4 regions of the Streptomyces sp. NPDC005808 genome follow, and region 4 is predicted to be linked to each of the others. Evidence: riboswitches for the same ligand, from Rfam matches in the RefSeq annotation. Region 4 holds a riboswitch; each other region holds the start of a gene.
The links. Region 4 has a riboswitch for cyclic di-AMP ahead of ACFYPC_RS15390 (transglycosylase family protein). Riboswitches for the same ligand answer to the same signal wherever they lie in the genome.

Region 1 (4,694 bases), on a different contig from region 4:
TGATGGCCGCCTACCGGCTCCCGGAGGACGGCACGCGCGCGAGTGACGCCGCCGACCTGGCGCTCACGGTCCTCGGCGGCGGCGAGTCGTCCCGGCTCTACAACCGGCTCGTACGCCGCGACCGCAGCGCCGTCGCGGCCGGGTTCGGCCTGCTGCGGCTCGCCGGAGCCCCCTCCCTGGGATGGCTCGACGTGAAGACGTCCGGCGATGTGGAGATCCCCGTCATCGAGGCCGCCGTGGACGAGGAGCTCGCCCGGTTCGCCGAGGAGGGGCCCACGGCCGAGGAAATGGAGCGCGCCCAGGCCCAGTTGGAGCGCGAGTGGCTGGACCGGCTCGGCACGGTCGCCGGCCGCGCCGACGAACTGTGCCGGTACGCCGTCCTGTTCGGCGACCCGCAGCTCGCCCTGACCGCCGTACAGCGCGTCCTCGACATCACCGCCGAGGAGGTCCAGGAGGTCGCCAAGTCCCGCCTGCGCCCCGACAACCGCGCGGTGCTCGTCTACGAACCGATCGCCGCTGAAGACGCCGAAGACGCCGAAGACGCCGAAGCCGCTGAAGACACCGACGAGGAGGCGGCGAAGTGACCGAGCTCGCCACCATGGAGTTCCACCCCCAGCCGCAGGCCGGCGAGGCCAGGCCGTGGGCCTTTCCCGCACCCGACCGGGGCACTCTGGGCAACGGCCTGACTCTGCTGCGCTGCCACCGCCCCGGCCAGCAGGTAGTCGCCGTGGAGGTGCTGCTCGCCGCGCCGCTGGACGCCGAGCCCGCGGGCCTCGACGGTATCGCCACGATCATGGCGCGGGCCTTCTCCGAAGGCACCGACAAGCTCTCCGCCGAGGAGTTCGCCGCCGAACTGGAGCGCTGCGGCGCCACGCTCGACGCGTACGCCGACCACCCCGGCGTACGCCTGTCGCTCGAAGTCCCCGTATCGCGCCTCCCCAAGGCCCTCGATCTGCTCGCCGACGCCCTGAGGGCACCGGCGTTCGCGGACAGCGAGGTCGAGCGGCTGGTGCGCAACCGGCTGGACGAGATCCCGCACGAGACCGCCAACCCGGCCCGCCGCGCCGCGAAGGAGCTCTCCAAGGAGCTGTTCCCGGCCACATCGCGCATGTCGCGCCCGAGGCAGGGCACCGAGGAGACGGTCACGGGAATCGACTCGGTGGCCGTACGCGCCTTCTACGAGAAGCACGTACGCCCCGCCACGGCCACCGCGGTGATCGTCGGCGACCTCACCGGAGTCGACCTCGACGCGCTGCTCGCCGACACGCTCGGCGCGTGGACCGGCTCGTCCGCCGATCCGCTCCCGGTGCCGCCTGTGACTGCCGACGACACCGGCCGGGTCGTCATCGTGGACCGCCCGGGCGCCGTCCAGACGCAGTTGCTCATCGGCCGTGTCGGCGCCGACCGGCACGACCGCGTGTGGCCCGCCCAGGTGCTCGGCACGTACTGCCTCGGCGGCACCCTCACCTCGCGCCTGGACCGCGTCCTGCGCGAGGAAAAGGGTTACACCTACGGTGTGCGGGCGTTCGGCCAGGTGCTGCGCTCAGCGCCGGACGGTACGGGCATCGCGATGCTCGCCATCAGCGGCTCCGTGGACACCCCGAACACCGGCCCGGCGCTCGACGACCTCTGGAAGGTGCTGCGGACCCTGGCCGCAGAGGGCCTGACGGACGCCGAGCGCGATGTCGCCGTACAGAACCTGGTGGGGGTGGCGCCCCTCAAGTTCGAGACGGCGGCGGCCGTCGCGGGCACGCTGGCCGACCAGGTCGAGCAGCACCTGCCGGACGACTACCAGGCGACGTTGTACCGGCAGCTCGCCGCGACCGGCACGGTGGAGGCCACCGCGGCCGCCGTGAGCGCCTTCCCGGTGGACCGTCTGGTGACCGTCCTGGTGGGCGACGCCGCGCAGATCGAGGAGCCCGTCAAGGCTCTCGGAATCGGTGAAGTGAGCGTCGTTCCGGCGGAGTAGGACAGCAGCTCCTCATGGGGGCCCAGGAGACCATCGAGTCTCCTGGGCCCCCATTTGTCCGTATTGATAGGGAGGTTGCCTGTCTGCCCTGTGGCATGCGCTACAAAAGGCGTGATCCGTTTGTTGATTGAAAGATGTCCCGTTTAGCGTCGGTCCGGCTGTTCGTCAGTCAGTGCGCCGCACCCGCGGCACCGGACAGCCATCGCTTAGTCCCCGTACGGCGCGAGCCAGGGGAGCCGGGGACCCACACGCAGTCCCTGGGGTGAATCGGACGCCCTCTCCGGAGGCTGTCCGTAGGAGACCTTCCTGCTCCGAACCCGTCAGCTAACCCGGTAGGCGAGAGGGAAGGAAAGGATCAGCCCCTACATGGCGTTCACCTGTGGCACAGGCAGGCATCGTCGCCCGAGCCGCGTGAAGCGCACGACCACGAACGCCATCGGCGTCGCGGCGCTCACCACGACCGGTGTCCTCGGCACCCTCGCTGCCCCGGCACTCGCCGCGGACAACTCCGTCGAGCAGACAGGCCTGACCCAGGCCGTCGAGATCGGCGACACGATCGCCGACCAGATCGACGCGCAGGCCGCCGCCCAGCAGCAGGCCGCCGACGAGGCCGCCGCACAGAAGAAGGCCGTGGCGGCCGCCAAGAAGAAGGCCGCCGCGAAGGCCAAGGAGGAGCGCGAGGCCAAGGAGCGCGCCGCCCGTGCGGCCGAGCGCAAGCGACTCAACACCTTCGTCGTGCCGATCACCGGCTCGTACATCTCCACCGGCTACCAGACCGGCGGCAGCCTCTGGTCGTCCGGCAGCCACACCGGCGTCGACTTCCACGCCGCGTCCGGGACCTCGGTCCACGCGGTCGGCTCCGGAACGGTCGTCACGGCCGGCTGGGGCGGCGCCTACGGCAACCAGATCGTCCTCAAGATGAACGACGGCACCTACACGATGTACGGCCACCTGTCGTCCATCGGTGTCTCCGTGGGCCAGACGGTCACCCCGGGGCAGCAGATAGGCCTCTCCGGGGCCACCGGCAACACCACCGGGCCGCACCTCCACTTCGAGGCCCGCACAACAGCCGAGTACGGCTCGGACATCGACCCCGTCGCCTACCTTCGCTCGCACGGTGTGAACGTCTGACCTCTCGCCCACGTACTTCACAAGGTCTCGGCTCGACGGAGCCGGGGCCTTGTCGTTTCGAACCGTTTCGGAAGACCGGCTGTCCAAAAAATATCCATGGATTCCGGTCCCCCGTCGGAAATTCCGAGTCTCTGCAATAGAGTCACTGAACAAGCGCCAATCGACGGCGTTTCACGGGGATTAAAGCGGAGGTCCGGTATGCGTGTTCCTGCGCACTCGGTATGCACAGCGATCCGCGACGACATCGTCGCGGGTGTCTACGAACGTGGCAGCCGGCTCACCGAGGAACTGCTGGCGCGCCGCTACGGCGTCTCGCGCGTCCCCGTCCGCGAGGCTCTGCGCACGCTGGAGGCCGAGGGCTTCGTGGTCACCCGGCGGCACGCGGGCGCGTGTGTCGCGGAGCCGACCGAGCAGGAGGCCGCGGACCTCCTGGAGATGCGCATGCTGCTGGAGCCGCTGGGCGCCGCACGGGCCGCGCAACGCCGTACCGAGGCGCACCTCAAGGTGCTCCGAGGCCTGGTCAGGCTCGGTCAGGAGCGGGCACGGAGGGGCAACAGCGAGGATCTGCGCTCGCTGGGCGGCTGGTTCCACGAGACCCTCGCGCAGGCCTCCGGCAGCCCCGCGCTGACCTCCACGCTGGCCCAGCTGCGGCACAAGATCGCCTGGATGTACACGGTCGAGGCGCCGGCCAACCCGGCGGAGTCCTGGGCGGAGCACGGCGGGATCGTGGACGCCGTCGCGCGCGGAGACAGCGAGCGGGCGCGGGCGGTCACCGCCCTGCACACCGAACGAGCGACGGCCGCACACCGCCTCCGCTTTCCCGGCGGAGCCGATCGCCCGGACCGCGTGAGGACTTCGCAACATCCCGTAAACATGACAGGCCTGCGGCATTAACAAGAGCGCCGTATACAAAGAGAAGTAATTCGCGGGAGATTATTCATGCTGCCCGCACAATGGAAATGCGAAGGGCCCACCCGATAATTCGGGCGGGCCCTTGCGGGTGTTTTGGAGTGATGAAAAGCGCCATCGAGCGCCACTCACCCTCAGACGGTCTCGGGAAGCTCCTCGAGTCCCTCGGAGACCAGCTTGGCCAGACGGTCGAGCGCGGCGTCCGCGCCCTCGGCGTCGGAGGCGAGCACGATCTCCTCGCCCCCCTGGGCGCCCAGGCCGAGGACCGCGAGCATGGAGGCCGCGTTGGCCGGGTTCCCGTCCGCCTTGGCGATCGTCACGGGGACGCCGGAGGCCGTGACGGCCCGGACGAAGATGGAGGCGGGGCGGGCGTGGAGGCCCTCGGCCCAGCCGACGTTGACGTGGCGCTCAGCCATGTGATGCTGCCCTTCAGGTGGCTCAGGTTGTCTAGACCAGTGTTCCATATGGTGAAGCATGCCGGGAGCGGGTCAGAGGGTGACAAACCCTTGCTCCCGTCCCGGATCCGGCGCCGGATCCCGGCCTGGATCCGGCTTCGGTTCCCCCAAGACTGCCTCGCGCCGTTGTCGTACGCGAGCCGTACTCTGGGGCGCATGCAGACCTCGTCGGACCGGCACGAGTACCCCTCCCACTGGGAGGCGGACGTGGTGCTGCGCGACGGCGGGAC
Region 2 (4,694 bases), on a different contig from region 4:
GGCTATCTGACGATGGACCGCTTCGTCGACCTGCTCACCCTCATCTCGGTGATCGCGCCGGCCGTCTACTTCGCGGTGATGTTCAGAAGCCCCCGCGTGACGGACCCCGAACGCGGCCACCTGCGCCCGTACATCGTCCTCTTCCTCGCCTCGACCGTCTTCAACTTCATCCTCTTCCAGGCGTACTCGACGATGATGCTGCTCGCCGCGTCGAACGCCGAGAGCAGGATCCTCGGTTACGACTTCCCGGCCGGCTGGTACGCCTCCGCGCTCGGCGCCTTCGAGGTCGCCCTCGCGCCCGTCGTCGCCGCGCTGTGGGTCAGGATGGGCCGCAACCAGCCGCACGCCTCCAACAAGATCGCGATCGGCGTCGTACTCGGCGGGCTGTCCTTCCTCCTGATCGTGCTGCCGACGAGCGGCCACAGCAGTGACGACTACCTGATGTCGGCCTGGTGGATCGTCGGCTCGTACCTGCTGCTCGGCCTCGGCGACATCCTCCTCGAAACGTCCGGCATGTCCGCCACCACCAAGCTCGCCCCCGTCGCCTTCTCCAGCCAGACGATGTCCCTCTGGTTCCTGTCCCTCGCGCTCGCCAACGGCATCCAGGCGCAGACCGTGAAGCTCTACGACGACGTCTCCAAGCCGGCCTACTTCGGCGTCAACGGCGCGATCGCGGTGGCCGCCGGCCTCGCCGTGATGGCACTCGCGCCCTGGCTGCGCCGCACGATGCACCCCGTCCACTGAGGTGACCCCATGAGCATGCACATCCGTACGTCCTTCCCCTACCAGTCCGCTCACGAGGACGTCCTCATCCCCCTCCCGGACGGCACGCGTCTGTACGCCCGCATCTGGCGCCCCCTGACCGAAGAACCCGTACCGGCGCTCCTCGAATACCTCCCGTACCGCCTCACGGACTGGACCGCGCCGCGCGACTGGCAACGCCATCCCTGGTACGCCGGCCACGGCTACGCCTCCGTCCGCGTGGACGTCCGCGGCCACGGCAACTCGGAGGGCATGCCGGGGGACGAGTACTCGGAGGTGGAGCTGGCCGACGGGGTGGAGGTGGTCCACTGGCTCGCGTCCCAGCCCTGGTGCTCGGGCCGGGTCGGCATGTTCGGCATCTCCTGGGGCGGCTTCAACTCCCTGCAGATCGCGGCCCTCGCGCCCGAGCCGCTCAAGGCGGTCGTCACGGTCTGCTCGACGGACGACCGCTACGACAACGACGTGCACTACATGGGCGGTTCCGTCCTCGCCGTCGACATGCACGCCTGGGCGGCCACGATGCTCGCCTTCGTCGCCCGCCCGCCGGACCCGGTGCACGTCGGCGAGGTGATGTGGCACGACCTGTGGGTGAAACGGCTGGCGGCGGTCGAGCCGTACCTCCACACCTGGCTGTCGCACCAGACCCGGGACGCGTACTGGAAGCACGGCAGCGTCTGCGAGGACTACGACGCGATCCAGGCCGCTGTCCTGGCGGTGGGCGGCTGGCACGACCCGTACCGGGACACGGTGTTGCGGCTGGTCGAGAATCTGCCACCGGATCGCGTACGGGGCCTGATCGGCCCCTGGTCGCACCAGTACCCCGACAGGGGCCTGCCCCCCGGCCCCGCGATCGGCTTCCTCCAGGAGACCCTGCGCTGGTGGGACCACTGGCTGCGCGACGGGGACACCGGCGTGATGGCGGAACCGCTCCTGCGCTCGTACGTCATGGACTCGCACCGCCCGGCAACGGTGTACGACACGTTGCCGGGCCGCTGGGTGGGCGACGAGGCCTGGCCGTCCCCCTCCGTGACACCGGTCTCGTACGGCCTCCCGGGCACATCGCTGCTGATCCGCTCGCCGCAGCACACAGGCGTCGACGCGGGTCGGTTCTTCCCCTTCGGGAACGACGCGGATCTGCCGCCGGACCAGCGGGAGGAGGACGGGCGGTCAGCGTGCTTCGACTTCGAAGTACCCCACGAGACATGGGTGTTGGGCCGTCCGAAGGTGCGCTTGCGGCTGACTTCGGAGGTCGGGCGCGGCCAGGTGATCGCCCGGCTCTGCGACGTGGCGCCCGACGGCTCCTCCACGCTCGTCACCCGGGGGGTACTGAATCTGTCGGCGCGCCATGGCCGTCACCAGACGGTCCCCTGGAAACCGGGCTCCACGGAGGACGTGGTTCTCGAACTGAACGGCATCGGTTACGCGTTCCCGCCCGGTCACCGGATCCGTCTCGCGATCTCCTCCGCCTACTGGCCCTGGATCTGGCCCCAGCCGGGCTCGGAGGCGGGCTTCACCCTGGACCCGGCGGGCAGCACCCTCGAACTTCCACTACGGGCAAGGCAGTCGGCGTTCCCGATCTCCTTCGAGGAGCCGGAGGAGTCCGAACCCCTGGGAGTGGTCGTGCCGGCGACTTTGGACGAACCCCGCCCCGAACGCCTTGTCGTGCGCGACGTGGCCAAGGGCGAGTGGCGCCTCGAAGTCGACCCCCGCTACGGCGGTACCCGCCTCTATCCCGACGGACTCGAATTCACGGAGGACGCGGTGGAGACGTACACGATCAACGAGTCGGATCCGCTGTCGGCCCGCACCCGCTCGACATGGTCGATCCGTCTGCATCGCCCGGACCTGCCGTGGGACGCGCGGGTCCGGGCGACTTCCGAAATCTCCTGCGACGCCGATGACTTCATCACCTCGAACGAGGTGATCTGCCGGGACGGGGACGAGGTGGTCTTCCACCGGACTTGGGAGAAGAGGATCCCGCGGACGGCGGGGTAGGCGGCGGCGGAGTCCTCCGCCGGCAGCGGGGGCCGGTCGACAGGGGGACCGGTTGGCCGGGGGGACCGGTCGGCAGGGGGACCGGTCGGCCGGGGAGACCGGTCGGCAGCAGGGCAGCGGCCACCACCGCGAGTTGCCCGTATTGACCCTGATTGACTTCGGTGCCGCTTTGTTCATGCTTGGTCGCGTGAAATGGGTCACGTCCGGACAAGATCGACACCCCGGCCCGCCCCGCAAGGCCTCGCAATTACCCATTCGCGAAAGCCAAGTTGAGTTTCTTATTCCGGGCACAATCGGACGATTCCCCCTGTTCTGTGCGCAGGCGAAAGCGATCTACACCGCCAAATCGGGCCTTGTTCCAGACATGTGCTCTCGCATACGTTCACGTCGTTCCAGGCGGAACGCCGAATCCTGCCGCCGCCCGGAACCCCACCCATCCAGACGCTCACGGCAGGAGCGGGGGACCCAGGTAAGCCGCCGATCCGGACACCGGAACGGCTAGGGGTGAAGCCGCACCCACCACGCGGCCGGGCAGCTCCCGCCCGAACCCGACAGCTCACCTCGCAGGCGCCGGAGAGGAATTCGCCATGCCCGCACGAGGCAAGCACCGCCGCCCCAGGACCAGCCACCTCACCCGCGGCATGGTCGCCGCCGGAACGGGCGGAGCCGCGCTCGCACTTCCCCTGGTGAGCGCGACCGGCGCGCACGCCGCTACCGCGACCAGTGTTCCGGCTCAGGCAACCGCCGCGACGAAGGCCGCTCCGGCCGCCGTCCCCGACGTCAAGCTCGTCACGTACAAGGTCGTCGCGGGCGACACCCTGTCCAAGATCGCGCGGGAACACACCACGGACGCCGGCTGGCAGGCGCTCTACAAGGCCAACGCCGCGGTCATCGGCTCCGACCCGGCGCTGCTCCGCCCGGGCACCACCCTGACCGTGGGTACGAAGTCCGGGGCGTCGACCGCCTCGACCGCCAAGTCCGCGGCTACTCCTGCGACCTACAGCAACGATCTCGACGGCTGGATCAAGGAGTCCCTGGCCGTCATGGCCGAGTCCGGGATCCCGGGTACCTACGACGGCATCTACCGCAACATCATGCGCGAGTCCGCGGGCAACCCCGCCGCCATCAACAACTGGGACTCCAACGCCGCCGCAGGCACCCCCTCCAAGGGTCTTCTCCAGGTCATCGACCCGACCTTCGCCGCCTACCACGTGGCCGGCACCTCGATGGACCCCTACGACCCGGTCGCGAACATCACGGCGGCCTGCAACTACGCCGCGGACAAGTACGGCTCGATCGACAACGTCAACGGACCCTACTGACAGGGCAGTTCAGACGTACGTACGACTGTGATGGGGTCTGCCCCGGGCAAGCGGGCTCGCCCGGGGCAGACCCACCCGCGCCGCCCCCCGGCGCCGCAACCGGCAACCCCCACGCCGGATTCCCACGTCGAGTGCTCAGACGGGACAACCACGCCGGATTCCCATGTCGAGCGCTCAGACCGAATGGCCGGGCGCGGAAACCCAGGCGGGAAACCCGGGCGGGAGGGCCGGGCGCGGAAACCCAGGCCGGATGGCCGGGCCGGATGGCCGGGCCGGATGGCCGGGCCGGATTCCTAAGGGCCGCTAGCTGAAAAGTCGCTCGAGGACCACCGCGATCCCGTCCTCCTCGTTCGACAGCGTCACCTCATCCGCCACCGCCTTCAGCTCCGGATGGGCATTGGCCATGGCCACGCCCCGCCCGGCCCAGTCGAACATGGGGATGTCGTTGGGCATGTCGCCGAAAGCGATCGTGGCGGAGGCGGTGAGACCGAGGTGACGGGCGGCAAGGGCCAGACCCGTCGCCTTGGTCACGCCACATGGCTGGAGTTCGACGGTCCCCGGCCCCGACATGGTGACGGTCGCCAGCGAACCAGCCACCGCCCGCGCCGTCATCGC
Region 3 (4,694 bases), on a different contig from region 4:
TGGCGGGCGCCCCGGACGTCGTCGTGACGGTCACGCTGTCCAAGTCGCTGGGCAGCCAGGGCGGCGCCGTCCTCGGCCCCGCACCGGTGATCGACCACCTGGTCAACGCGGCGCGCACCTTCATCTTCGACACCGGTCTCGCGCCCGCGGCGGCGGGCGCGGCCCTCGCGGCGCTGCGACTGCTGCGCCGCGAGCCGGAGCGTGCGGCACGAGCCCGCACGGTCGCGACGGCGCTCCACAGCGGCCTGACGGCCGAAGGCCTGGAAGCGGTACGACCCGACGCCGCCGTCGTCTCCGTGCGTGCGCCGTCCCCCGAACGGGCCGTACGGTGGGCCGCCGACTGCCGCGAGGCGGGACTCGCTGTCGGCTGCTTCCGCCCACCGTCCGTGCCCGACGGCATCTCCCGGCTGAGGCTGACCGCACGCGCGGACCTCACCGACGCACAGATCGAGCACGCGGTACGGGTGATCGGCTCAACCCGATGATGCTCGGTCCTCTTCGATGACGCTCATCCCGTGGCGGTGATGCTCAGCCCAGGGCGACGATGCTCAGCTCAGTCCGGCGATGAATCCCTCCCAGGTGGCGGGGGTGAACAGCAGGGCGGGACCTGCCGTGTTCTTGGAATCGCGGACGGCCACGAGTCCGGACCAGATTCCTGGGCCCGGCCGGGCCGTCTCGACGCAGTTGTTCATCCCCGTACTTCGGCTGCTGCGCAGCCAGCGCACGTCGTGCAGCGAAGTACTGGAAGGTACGTACCGAGGCAGTGCAGACATGGTGCCTCCTTACGCGCCGTCACCTATCACGGCGATGTAATCCAATGAGTCCTCGGGCGAAAGGGCTTGGATCTGAAGAGCGTTGAAGGCCTCGCTGTAGGCCTCTAGGTCTTCTTTCCGTTCGAGATAGAGGCTACTCGTCAAGTGGTCTAGAACAACCACATCCAGATCAGATGTGTTCGGAAATGAGAAGATAACGAAAGGTCCTGTGACTCCGATATGAGCCCCGGCGGCGAACGGGAGAACCTGAAGCCGCACTTGGGGCAGGGTGGCGGCCTCCCGCAGCCGGTGCAGCTGGCGTGCCATGACTTCCGGACCGCCGACGTCCCGTCGTAGGACCGCCTCGTCCAGGACGGCGCTCAGTTTCAGCGGCGGATTCGAACGCAGCACGTCCTGCCGGGCCAGGCGCACCTCGACGAGCGTGTCGAGCTTGCCGTCCTCAAGTCCCCCTACGGCGGCCTGCGTCACCGCACGGGCGTACTCGGGCGTCTGCAGCAACCCCGGCACCACGCACGTCTCCAGTGTGCGCATTTCGCTGGCCTGGGACTCCAGACTGATGAAGTCGCGGTACGCCGGCGGCAGGACACCCCGGTAGGCATGCCACCAGTGGTGCCGTCCGTCACCCTCCGCGCCCGCCAGTGCGACCAGGAGATCCCGTAACTCGGGTTCCTCGACGGCGTACGCGTCCAGGAGCCGTTCCACGTCGGGGGGTTTGACACCGCTGGTGCCCGTCTCGATCCGGCTCACCTTCGACTGGTGCCACCCCAGGAGGCGGGCCACCTCGCCGCTGGTGAGACCCGCGCCGACGCGCAGGGAGCGCAGTTCGGCACCGAGCTTACGGCGGCGTACTGCGGGACCGTTCTGCATGGCCGTACTCCTTACTCCTTCCGAGCCGCCCAAATACGGTCCTCCGTCGCAGAGTTCACCGCTTCGAGCGACAGATATATGCATATCTCCGTGGATCGCACCCGTGACGGGCCTGGTAATGGCAGTCTGGCGCGAAGCACCAGTCCGGGACCGTACTCGAACCATCCGCTCCGTGTCGGACCCCGGTCCCGTGGGAAAGGGACGACCGCGCCATGGCAGACCACCAGGAAGCATCCGTCACTCTGCCGAGCGATCCAGCCTCGGTCTCCGCTGCCCGGAGATTCGTCGCCGAAGTGCTGGCGGAATGGGGTCTGCCGAGTGACTCCGAAGTCGCCGACACCGTACGCCTGATCGTGTCCGAACTAGCCACCAACGCCGTCCAGCACACTTTCGGGCAGTCGCCCACCTTCAGAGTGGACGTCCGCCTCGACCGGGACGAACACCTGCGCCTCGGCGTCACCGACAGTCACCCACGGTTCCCCAAACGGCTGCCCGCCGCCGTCCAGCAGGACAACGGGCGCGGCATGGTGATCATCCGCTGGCTGACCGCCGAGTGCGGCGGCAGACTCACCGTCCGGCCCACCCGTGAAGGCGGCAAGACCATCGCCATCGAACTGCCCTGGACGGCGCCGGCCGAGCCGGTGGTGACGGCGGGGGGGCCGCAGGAGCCCTGAGGACCATGGAGAGGACCACGGAGACAGAGAAGGCAGCGGCACGCGCTCACGCGGCTGGGTCTGATCCTCTTCCGCGACTTTCCGCGACTTTCCGCGATCGTCTGCGATCGTCCGCGATCCTCCGCGGCGGACGAGGAGCACCGATCCGCTGAACGCGGGCATCTGCACATACAGGCCGGGGTGGGTGGGCCAGGAGGAGACCCGGTCGATGGCGGGTTCGGCGTTCTGCTGGAACAGCGCTCGGCGCACGGCGGCGGGCGCGTGAAGAGGGCGGCGGCCATGGGTGGACGACTCACCGGTTCGTCCCCGTTCAAGCCAGGTTTCGCGTCCCGTGGGGGTGGCGGCGTGGGCCGTCACCCCCACGGACGGGTCAGCTGACCCGTCCGTACCAGACGCTCTTCGTCCAGATCTTCTGGAGCTTTACGACCTCACCCGACTTCGGGGAGTGCCAGATCTTTCCCTTCCCGGCGTAGATGCCGACGTGATACACGCTCCGGCCCGAGTGGAAGAACACCAGGTCTCCGGCCTTGCGCTTCGAGGCGGAGACATGGTGGGTCTTGTTGTACTGCGCCGCGGCCGTACGAGGCAGCTTCTTGCCTGCCTTCTTGTACGAGTAGAGCGTGAGCCCGGAGCAGTCGAAGCGGCGTGGCCCAGCGGCGCCGTACTTGTACGGGGAGCCCTTCTTGGAAGCCGCGACCTGGAGTGCCTTCGTCGCCGTAGTGGCCGCCTGAGCGTCGGATGCGACGCCCGGGACCACGAGGCTGCCGCCCACGGCGGCGATGGTGAGGGCCGAGGCCGTACCGGCCCTTGTCCACAGCGACGGGACGTGATTGAGCGCAGTCATGCGCAACCCTTCGTCAACCGCCTGTGAAGGATGACCTGTCGGATTCGGGCTGGCGAAGTAGCCCGGCCGCGTGGTGCGGCTTCACCCCAAGGACCGCCCGGATGTCTCCGGCGGACCGTCGTGCTGGGTCCTCCACTCCTGCCGATGCACATCTGTCGACCGGTCATCCGGGCGGCGGCAGGACTCGGCGTCCGCCCGGACCGCCCCGCCGCTGCGGCGGGGGCTTGTCGTCGCAAGGGATCTTCACGCATAGATGTCGGAAAGTCCGAGCGGAATCGGCAGTTTGTGGGCTTACTCACCACTCACCCGTTCGGGTGGACACTCTGCCGTTCGAGCGAGTGTCCAGAAGGCCGACGACGCCCGTACCAGCGACGGAGGGCTCAAGTCCGCATCCGCGCTACGCGCGTTGCGCAACTTCTCCGCGCCGTTGAAAGGACCCGCGTCTACGCCGATCGGGGGTACACCATCCGGGCCGTTTGAAGCCCGGGCCGGACGCCTCGCGGATCGACGTGTGCGGCGGCCCGGGGTGCCTATGCGTCAGCCGCACGGTGTGACTGCGTCAACTTTCGGCACGGGGTGGCAGGGTGACGCGGGCCGCCCGCCGTTCGCCGTCCAGGACGCGCAGCGCCTGTGCCAGGGTCGGGGCGTGCACCTCGCTCTCGCCACGCTGGTGCATCAGCGCGAGGGCGTCCCGCAGCGCCGTCGCCTTGGCCACCAGAGCCTGAGCGGCCCTCAGCCCTCGGTAGGTGTCCCCGGGGCGGGCCGGGTTGATGCGGCCGAGCAGGTCGACCACGTCCAGGTAACGGTCTATCAACTCCGCTTCCGCGCGCGTCAGTGCGGGCAGCGGCGGCAGTTCGGGTGGGAGCATCGGCCGCTCACCTCGCGCCGGGTGTGGGCCGAGGAGCCTTGCGGCTCGGGATGACCCCGTCGATCAGCCCGTACGCGAGCGCCGCCGGCGCGTCCAGAATCTTGTCCCGTTCGATGTCCGCGGCGACCCGCTCCGGACTCTGACCTGTGTGCCGCACGAGCATCTCCTCCAGCATCCTCCGAGTACGCGTCAACTCCTCGGCCCGGATGGCCAGATCAGAAGCCTGCCCCTGGATCGGCTCGGGAAACGACGGCTGGTGGATCAGCACACGCGCACCCGGCAGCGCGAACCGCTTTCCCGCCGTACCGCCGGCCAGCAGCACGGCCGCTGCCGACGCGGCCTGCCCGAGGCAGATGGTCTCCACGTCACAGGTCACGAACCGCATCGTGTCGTAGATGGCGGTCATCGCGCTGAACGAGCCGCCGGGGGAGTTGATGTACAGCGAGATGTCCCGGTCCGGCTCCACGTGCTCCAAGTGCATGAACTGCGCCATGACGTCGTTCGCCGAGGTGTCGTCGATCGGCGTCCCGAGGAACACGATCCGCTCCTCGAACAACTTCGAGTAAGGGTCCAGGGTTCGTTGCCCCGAACTCGTGCGTTCGGTGAACTCGGGCAGGACATAGCGGGCGGACGGGCTGTCCATGGCGCGCGCCTCCTCTGGTCGACCT
Region 4 (4,694 bases):
ATCGACCAGTTCGTGGAGAAGGGGTCCGCCGACCTGATCCACGAGTTCGCCTTCCCGCTCCCCATCTACGCCATCTGCGACTTGCTCGGCGTCCCCCGTGAGGACCAGGACGACTTCCGGGACTGGGCGGGGATGATGATCCGGCACGGCGGAGGGCCGAGGGGCGGTGTCGCGCGGTCCGTGAAGAAGATGCGCGGGTATCTGGCCGAGCTGATCCACCGCAAGCGCGAGGCGCTGCCCGAACACCCCGCCCCCGGGGAGGACCTCATCTCCGCCCTCATCCGCGCCTCCGACGACGGCGAGCACCTCACGGAGAACGAGGTGGCAGCAATGGGGTTTATCCTACTATTTGCCGGTTTTGAAACTACCGTGAATTTGATCGGTAATGGCATGTACGCGCTCCTTACCCACCCCGAGCAGCGGCAGCGGCTGCAGAAGTCGCTTGCCGCCGGGGAGAGCGGACTGCTGGAGACCGGCGTCGAGGAACTTCTGCGCTACGACGGCCCTGTGGAGCTGGCCACTTGGCGGTACGCGACCGAGGCCGTGCGGCTCGGCGGGCAGGACATCGCTCCCGGCGACCCCGTCCTCGTCGTACTGGCGGCTGCGGACCGTGACCCCGGGCGTTTCGAGCAGCCGGACACGCTCGACCTCTCCCGCCGTGACAACCAGCACCTCGGCTATGGGCACGGCATCCACTACTGCCTCGGTGCGCCCCTCGCCCGGCTGGAGGGCCAGACCGCGCTCGCCACCCTTCTCACCCGCCTCCCCGACCTCCAACTCGCAGGGGATTCCGCCGATTTGCGCTGGCGCGGCGGGCTCATTATGCGTGGATTGCGCACGCTTCCAGTGGAGTTCACGGCTCCGCTCCAGTTGTCCGCCGGGCGGGCTTGAGGGACTTCGGGGTTCGCGAAAAGCTGACGATCAATCAACATTGTGATCTTCACGTGATCTACGCTGCATCGACTTGTGACAAGCGTTCGAGTGCGGATACGTTCAACGAACAGCGCGGATCATGCGTCGCAGACGTCGGCTGACGTCGCCGCATGTCGCTGTAGTCACCTGCTGTCACATGAAAGGGCTTCCGCATGCTCACCGGGAACGGCCGTCATCGTCGCCCCCGTCAGGCCCCGGCTCTCATTGTCGCGGCAGGAGTGACCGGATCGGCCATCGCGATCCCGTTGCTCGGTGCCACGAGTGCGAGCGCGGCCGACACCACCACCTGGGACCGCGTCGCGGAGTGCGAGACGGGTGAGTCCTGGAGCGAGAACACCGGCGACGGGTACTACGGCGGCCTGCATGTGACCCAGTGGGACTGGGAGAACTACGGCGGTCTTGAGTACGCCCCGAGCGCCGACCAGGCCAGCCGCTCGCAGCAGATAGCCGTCGCCGAGAAGATCCTGGACGGCCGGGGACTCGTCGCCTGGCCCACCTGCGGACCCCTCTCCGGGCTCAGCAAAAACTCCGCCTCGGTGGAGGTCGACACGGGCGTGGCGGGCGACTCGTCGTCCGGCGCGTCCGGTTCCGCGGACCCGTCCGCATCGTCCACCCCCTCTCCGACCGCCTCGCCCTCCACGGACGCGACCGAGGGCACCGGAAGCTCCACCAAGTCCGACACTCCGGACGCGGAGGCGAGTGCGGCAGCGAGCCCGGACACGAGCGCGGACACGAGCACGGACTCAAGTGCCACGAACGGTGATGAATCGGATAAGTCCACTCCGGCCGACGAGTCTTCGAGTGCGCCCGAAGATGAGGCGACCGGCGCCGGGCGTCACCGCGGTGACACCGCCGCCGAGGGCGCGACCGACGGCCGTACGGATGATGCCGCTTCGGGACGGCATGCCTCACGTGACTCCGACGCGGCTCGCGCTGTCGTCGACGGCTCGTACGTCGTTCAGGCCGGCGACAGTCTCTCGGCCATCGCCGACGCCCTTGGTCTCGACGGCGGATGGACCGAGCTGTACGCCGAGAACAAGGAAACGGTCGGCGCTGACGCGAACCTCATCCTGCCCGGTCAGAGCCTTGCAGTTGGTGCTGAATAGGGCGAAAAGCGGCGGGAGTTCACGTCATGTTTCGCCATGGAATGTCCACTTTGGCGAGAATGAGAGATGGATCTCAGACCCCCTGATCGTCTTTGATATTCCGCCGATCGCCTGTCTACGGTCGTGACCGCTCGCCACCGCGGGCCCCGACGGTCGCAACGCCGAATCCTGCCAACGGCCGTACGGGAACAGTCGTCGCGTCAAGCGCCGTAGGCAGGAGCGGGGGACCCAAGGTAAGCGCCGCGCCCGGTAGTTGACCGGGAGTGGCTTGGGGTGAAGCCGTGCACCGAAGCGTGCGCGACCGGGCACTCACCCGCCCGAACCCGACAGCTCACCTCGTAGGCGTCGGTGAGGGGATCACTTCATGCTGCGTTCGTGCAAGGGCAAGCACCGTCGCCCGACCGTTTCCAATCGGGTCACCCGTCTCGCCACGCTCGCCGGGGTGACCGGAGTCGCCGTTGCCGCCCCGCTGATGGCGGCCGGCACCGCCTCCGCCGCCACCACCTCCGAGTGGGACACCGTCGCCCAGTGCGAGTCCGGTGGCAACTGGTCCATCAACACCGGCAACGGGTACTACGGCGGCCTGCAGTTCTCCGCCTCCACCTGGTCCGCGTACGGCGGCGGCTCGTACGCCTCCACCGCCGACCAGGCCTCCAAGTCCCAGCAGATAGCCGTTGCCGAGAAGGTTCTGGCCGCGCAGGGCAAGGGTGCCTGGCCGAACTGCGGCACGGGCCTGTCGAACGCCGCGAACGACGCGGGCAGCACCACGCCTGCGCAGCCGAGCTCGCAGAGCACGCCGAGCTCGCAGAGCACGCCGAGCTCGGGGACCGACGAGCAGCGCGCCTCGCGTTCCACGGAGCGTGAGACCGCCAAGAAGGAGACCGTCGAGACCCCGACCGGTAAGACGGTCGAGAAGGGCGACGGCGAGTACAAGGTGAAGAAGGACGACACCCTCAGCGAGATCGCCGAGGCGAAGAACGTCAAGGGCGGCTGGCAGAAGCTGTTCGAGCTGAACAAGGACATCGTCGACGACGCGGACTTCATCTACCCGGGTCAGCAGCTCCACCTGAGCTGACGGCCGGGGTCGCCGGCCGACGGCGGTCGGCCGGCGACTTACAGCCGGTTCGTGCTTGAACCGCAGCTCGCCGGCTTACGGCTGGTTCGTGCTTGAACCGCAGCTCGCCGGCTTACAGCCGGTTCGCAGTTGAACCACAGCTCGCTCCTATACGTGGTCTCCATACTGAAGGCCTCGTGTGGGTCACCCCCGTCCCCCACGGGCTCCCCGCTCCGGTGCGTGTTCCCCCGTACGCACCGGGGCGGGGCTTTCTGCGTTTCCGGCAGCAGTCCCTCTCTCGCCGCCCCTCTTTCGTCACCTTTTTGTTCCGTTCGGGAACAATATTTACTCTCAGTTCTGCCCAAGAGGGGGTAGACCGGCTGGCCGATCCCTCGGAGCCGGTTAGGCTCATCCCGCGGGGCTGCCAGTCCCGCGTACCCGCGTCACATCCCAGAAGGAGATGCTCGTGCCGTCCATCGACGTCGTCGTAGCCCGGGAAATCCTCGACTCGCGAGGCAACCCCACCGTCGAGGTCGAGGTCGGCCTCGATGACGGCAGCACCGGTCGTGCCGCCGTCCCGTCCGGTGCCTCCACCGGCGCCTTCGAAGCCATCGAGCTGCGCGACGGTGACCCCAACCGCTACGGCGGCAAGGGTGTCGAGAAGGCCGTCCTCGCCGTCATCGAGCAGATCGGCCCGGAGCTCGTCGGCTACGACGCCACCGAGCAGCGCCTGATCGACCAGGCGATGTTCGACCTGGACGCCACCGACAACAAGGGCTCGCTCGGCGCCAACGCCATCCTCGGCGTCTCCCTCGCCGTCGCCCACGCCGCCTCCGAGGCCAGCGACCTGCCCCTCTTCCGGTACCTGGGCGGCCCGAACGCGCACCTGCTGCCCGTTCCGATGATGAACATCCTGAACGGCGGGTCGCACGCCGACTCGAACGTCGACATCCAGGAGTTCATGATCGCCCCGATCGGCGCGGAGTCCTTCTCCGAGGCGCTGCGCTGGGGCGCCGAGGTCTACCACACCCTCAAGAAGGTGCTGAAGACCAAGGGCCTGTCCACCGGCCTCGGCGACGAGGGCGGCTTCGCCCCGAACCTGGAGTCCAACCGCGCCGCGCTCGACCTCATCATCGAGGCCATCAAGCAGGCCGGTTACGTCCCCGGCGAGCAGATCGGGCTCGCGCTCGACGTCGCCGCGTCGGAGTTCTACAAGGACGGCAAGTACGAGTTCGAGGGCAAGTCCCGCTCGGCCGCCGAGATGACCGAGTACTACGAGGAGCTCGTCTCCGCGTACCCGCTGGTCTCCATCGAGGACCCGCTGTACGAGGACGACTGGGCCGGCTGGAAGGTCATCACCGACAAGCTGGGCGACAAGGTCCAGATCGTCGGCGACGACCTCTTCGTCACCAACCCGGAGCGCCTGGCCCGCGGCATCGAGGAGGGCTCCGCGAACGCCCTGCTCGTCAAGGTCAACCAGATCGGCTCGCTGACCGAGACGCTGGACGCCGTCGAGATGGCGCAGCGCAACGGCTTCAAGTGCATGATGTCCCACCGCTCCGGCGAGACCGAGGACGTCACCATCGCCGACCTCGCCGTCG

Region 1: another riboswitch for cyclic di-AMP. It lies ahead of ACFYPC_RS32855 (M23 family metallopeptidase); the one in region 4 lies ahead of ACFYPC_RS15390 (transglycosylase family protein).
Region 2: another riboswitch for cyclic di-AMP. It lies ahead of ACFYPC_RS25310 (transglycosylase SLT domain-containing protein); the one in region 4 lies ahead of ACFYPC_RS15390 (transglycosylase family protein).
Region 3: another riboswitch for cyclic di-AMP. It lies ahead of ACFYPC_RS00445 (C40 family peptidase); the one in region 4 lies ahead of ACFYPC_RS15390 (transglycosylase family protein).

The regions. Positions count from the first base shown of each region.
Region 1 covers NZ_JBIAIK010000020.1:73,631-78,324, forward strand. Annotated here, with positions in the region: gene ACFYPC_RS32845 (M16 family metallopeptidase) at 1-584, shown strand, start outside; gene ACFYPC_RS32850 (M16 family metallopeptidase) at 581-1,969, shown strand; cyclic di-AMP (ydaO/yuaA leader) riboswitch at 2,163-2,323, shown strand; gene ACFYPC_RS32855 (M23 family metallopeptidase) at 2,336-3,100, shown strand; gene ACFYPC_RS32860 (GntR family transcriptional regulator) at 3,299-3,994, shown strand; gene ACFYPC_RS32865 (HPr family phosphocarrier protein) at 4,144-4,425, opposite strand; gene ACFYPC_RS32870 (GNAT family N-acetyltransferase) at 4,621-4,694, shown strand, end outside.
Region 2 covers NZ_JBIAIK010000012.1:87,263-91,956, forward strand. Annotated here, with positions in the region: gene ACFYPC_RS25300 (peptide MFS transporter) at 1-744, shown strand, start outside; gene ACFYPC_RS25305 (CocE/NonD family hydrolase) at 760-2,757, shown strand; cyclic di-AMP (ydaO/yuaA leader) riboswitch at 3,190-3,340, shown strand; gene ACFYPC_RS25310 (transglycosylase SLT domain-containing protein) at 3,345-4,079, shown strand; gene ACFYPC_RS25315 (HAD family hydrolase) at 4,383-4,694, opposite strand, start outside.
Region 3 covers NZ_JBIAIK010000001.1:94,090-98,783, forward strand. Annotated here, with positions in the region: gene ACFYPC_RS00425 (8-amino-7-oxononanoate synthase) at 1-485, shown strand, start outside; gene ACFYPC_RS00430 (DUF397 domain-containing protein) at 549-773, opposite strand; gene ACFYPC_RS00435 (helix-turn-helix domain-containing protein) at 783-1,640, opposite strand; gene ACFYPC_RS00440 (ATP-binding protein) at 1,853-2,314, shown strand; gene ACFYPC_RS00445 (C40 family peptidase) at 2,685-3,158, opposite strand; cyclic di-AMP (ydaO/yuaA leader) riboswitch at 3,162-3,326, opposite strand; gene ACFYPC_RS00450 (hypothetical protein) at 3,718-4,026, opposite strand; gene ACFYPC_RS00455 (ATP-dependent Clp protease proteolytic subunit) at 4,034-4,669, opposite strand.
Region 4 covers NZ_JBIAIK010000006.1:89,967-94,660, reverse strand. Annotated here, with positions in the region: gene ACFYPC_RS15400 (cytochrome P450) at 1-891, shown strand, start outside; gene ACFYPC_RS15395 (transglycosylase family protein) at 1,152-2,039, shown strand; cyclic di-AMP (ydaO/yuaA leader) riboswitch at 2,235-2,399, shown strand; gene ACFYPC_RS15390 (transglycosylase family protein) at 2,404-3,114, shown strand; gene eno (phosphopyruvate hydratase) at 3,554-4,694, shown strand, end outside.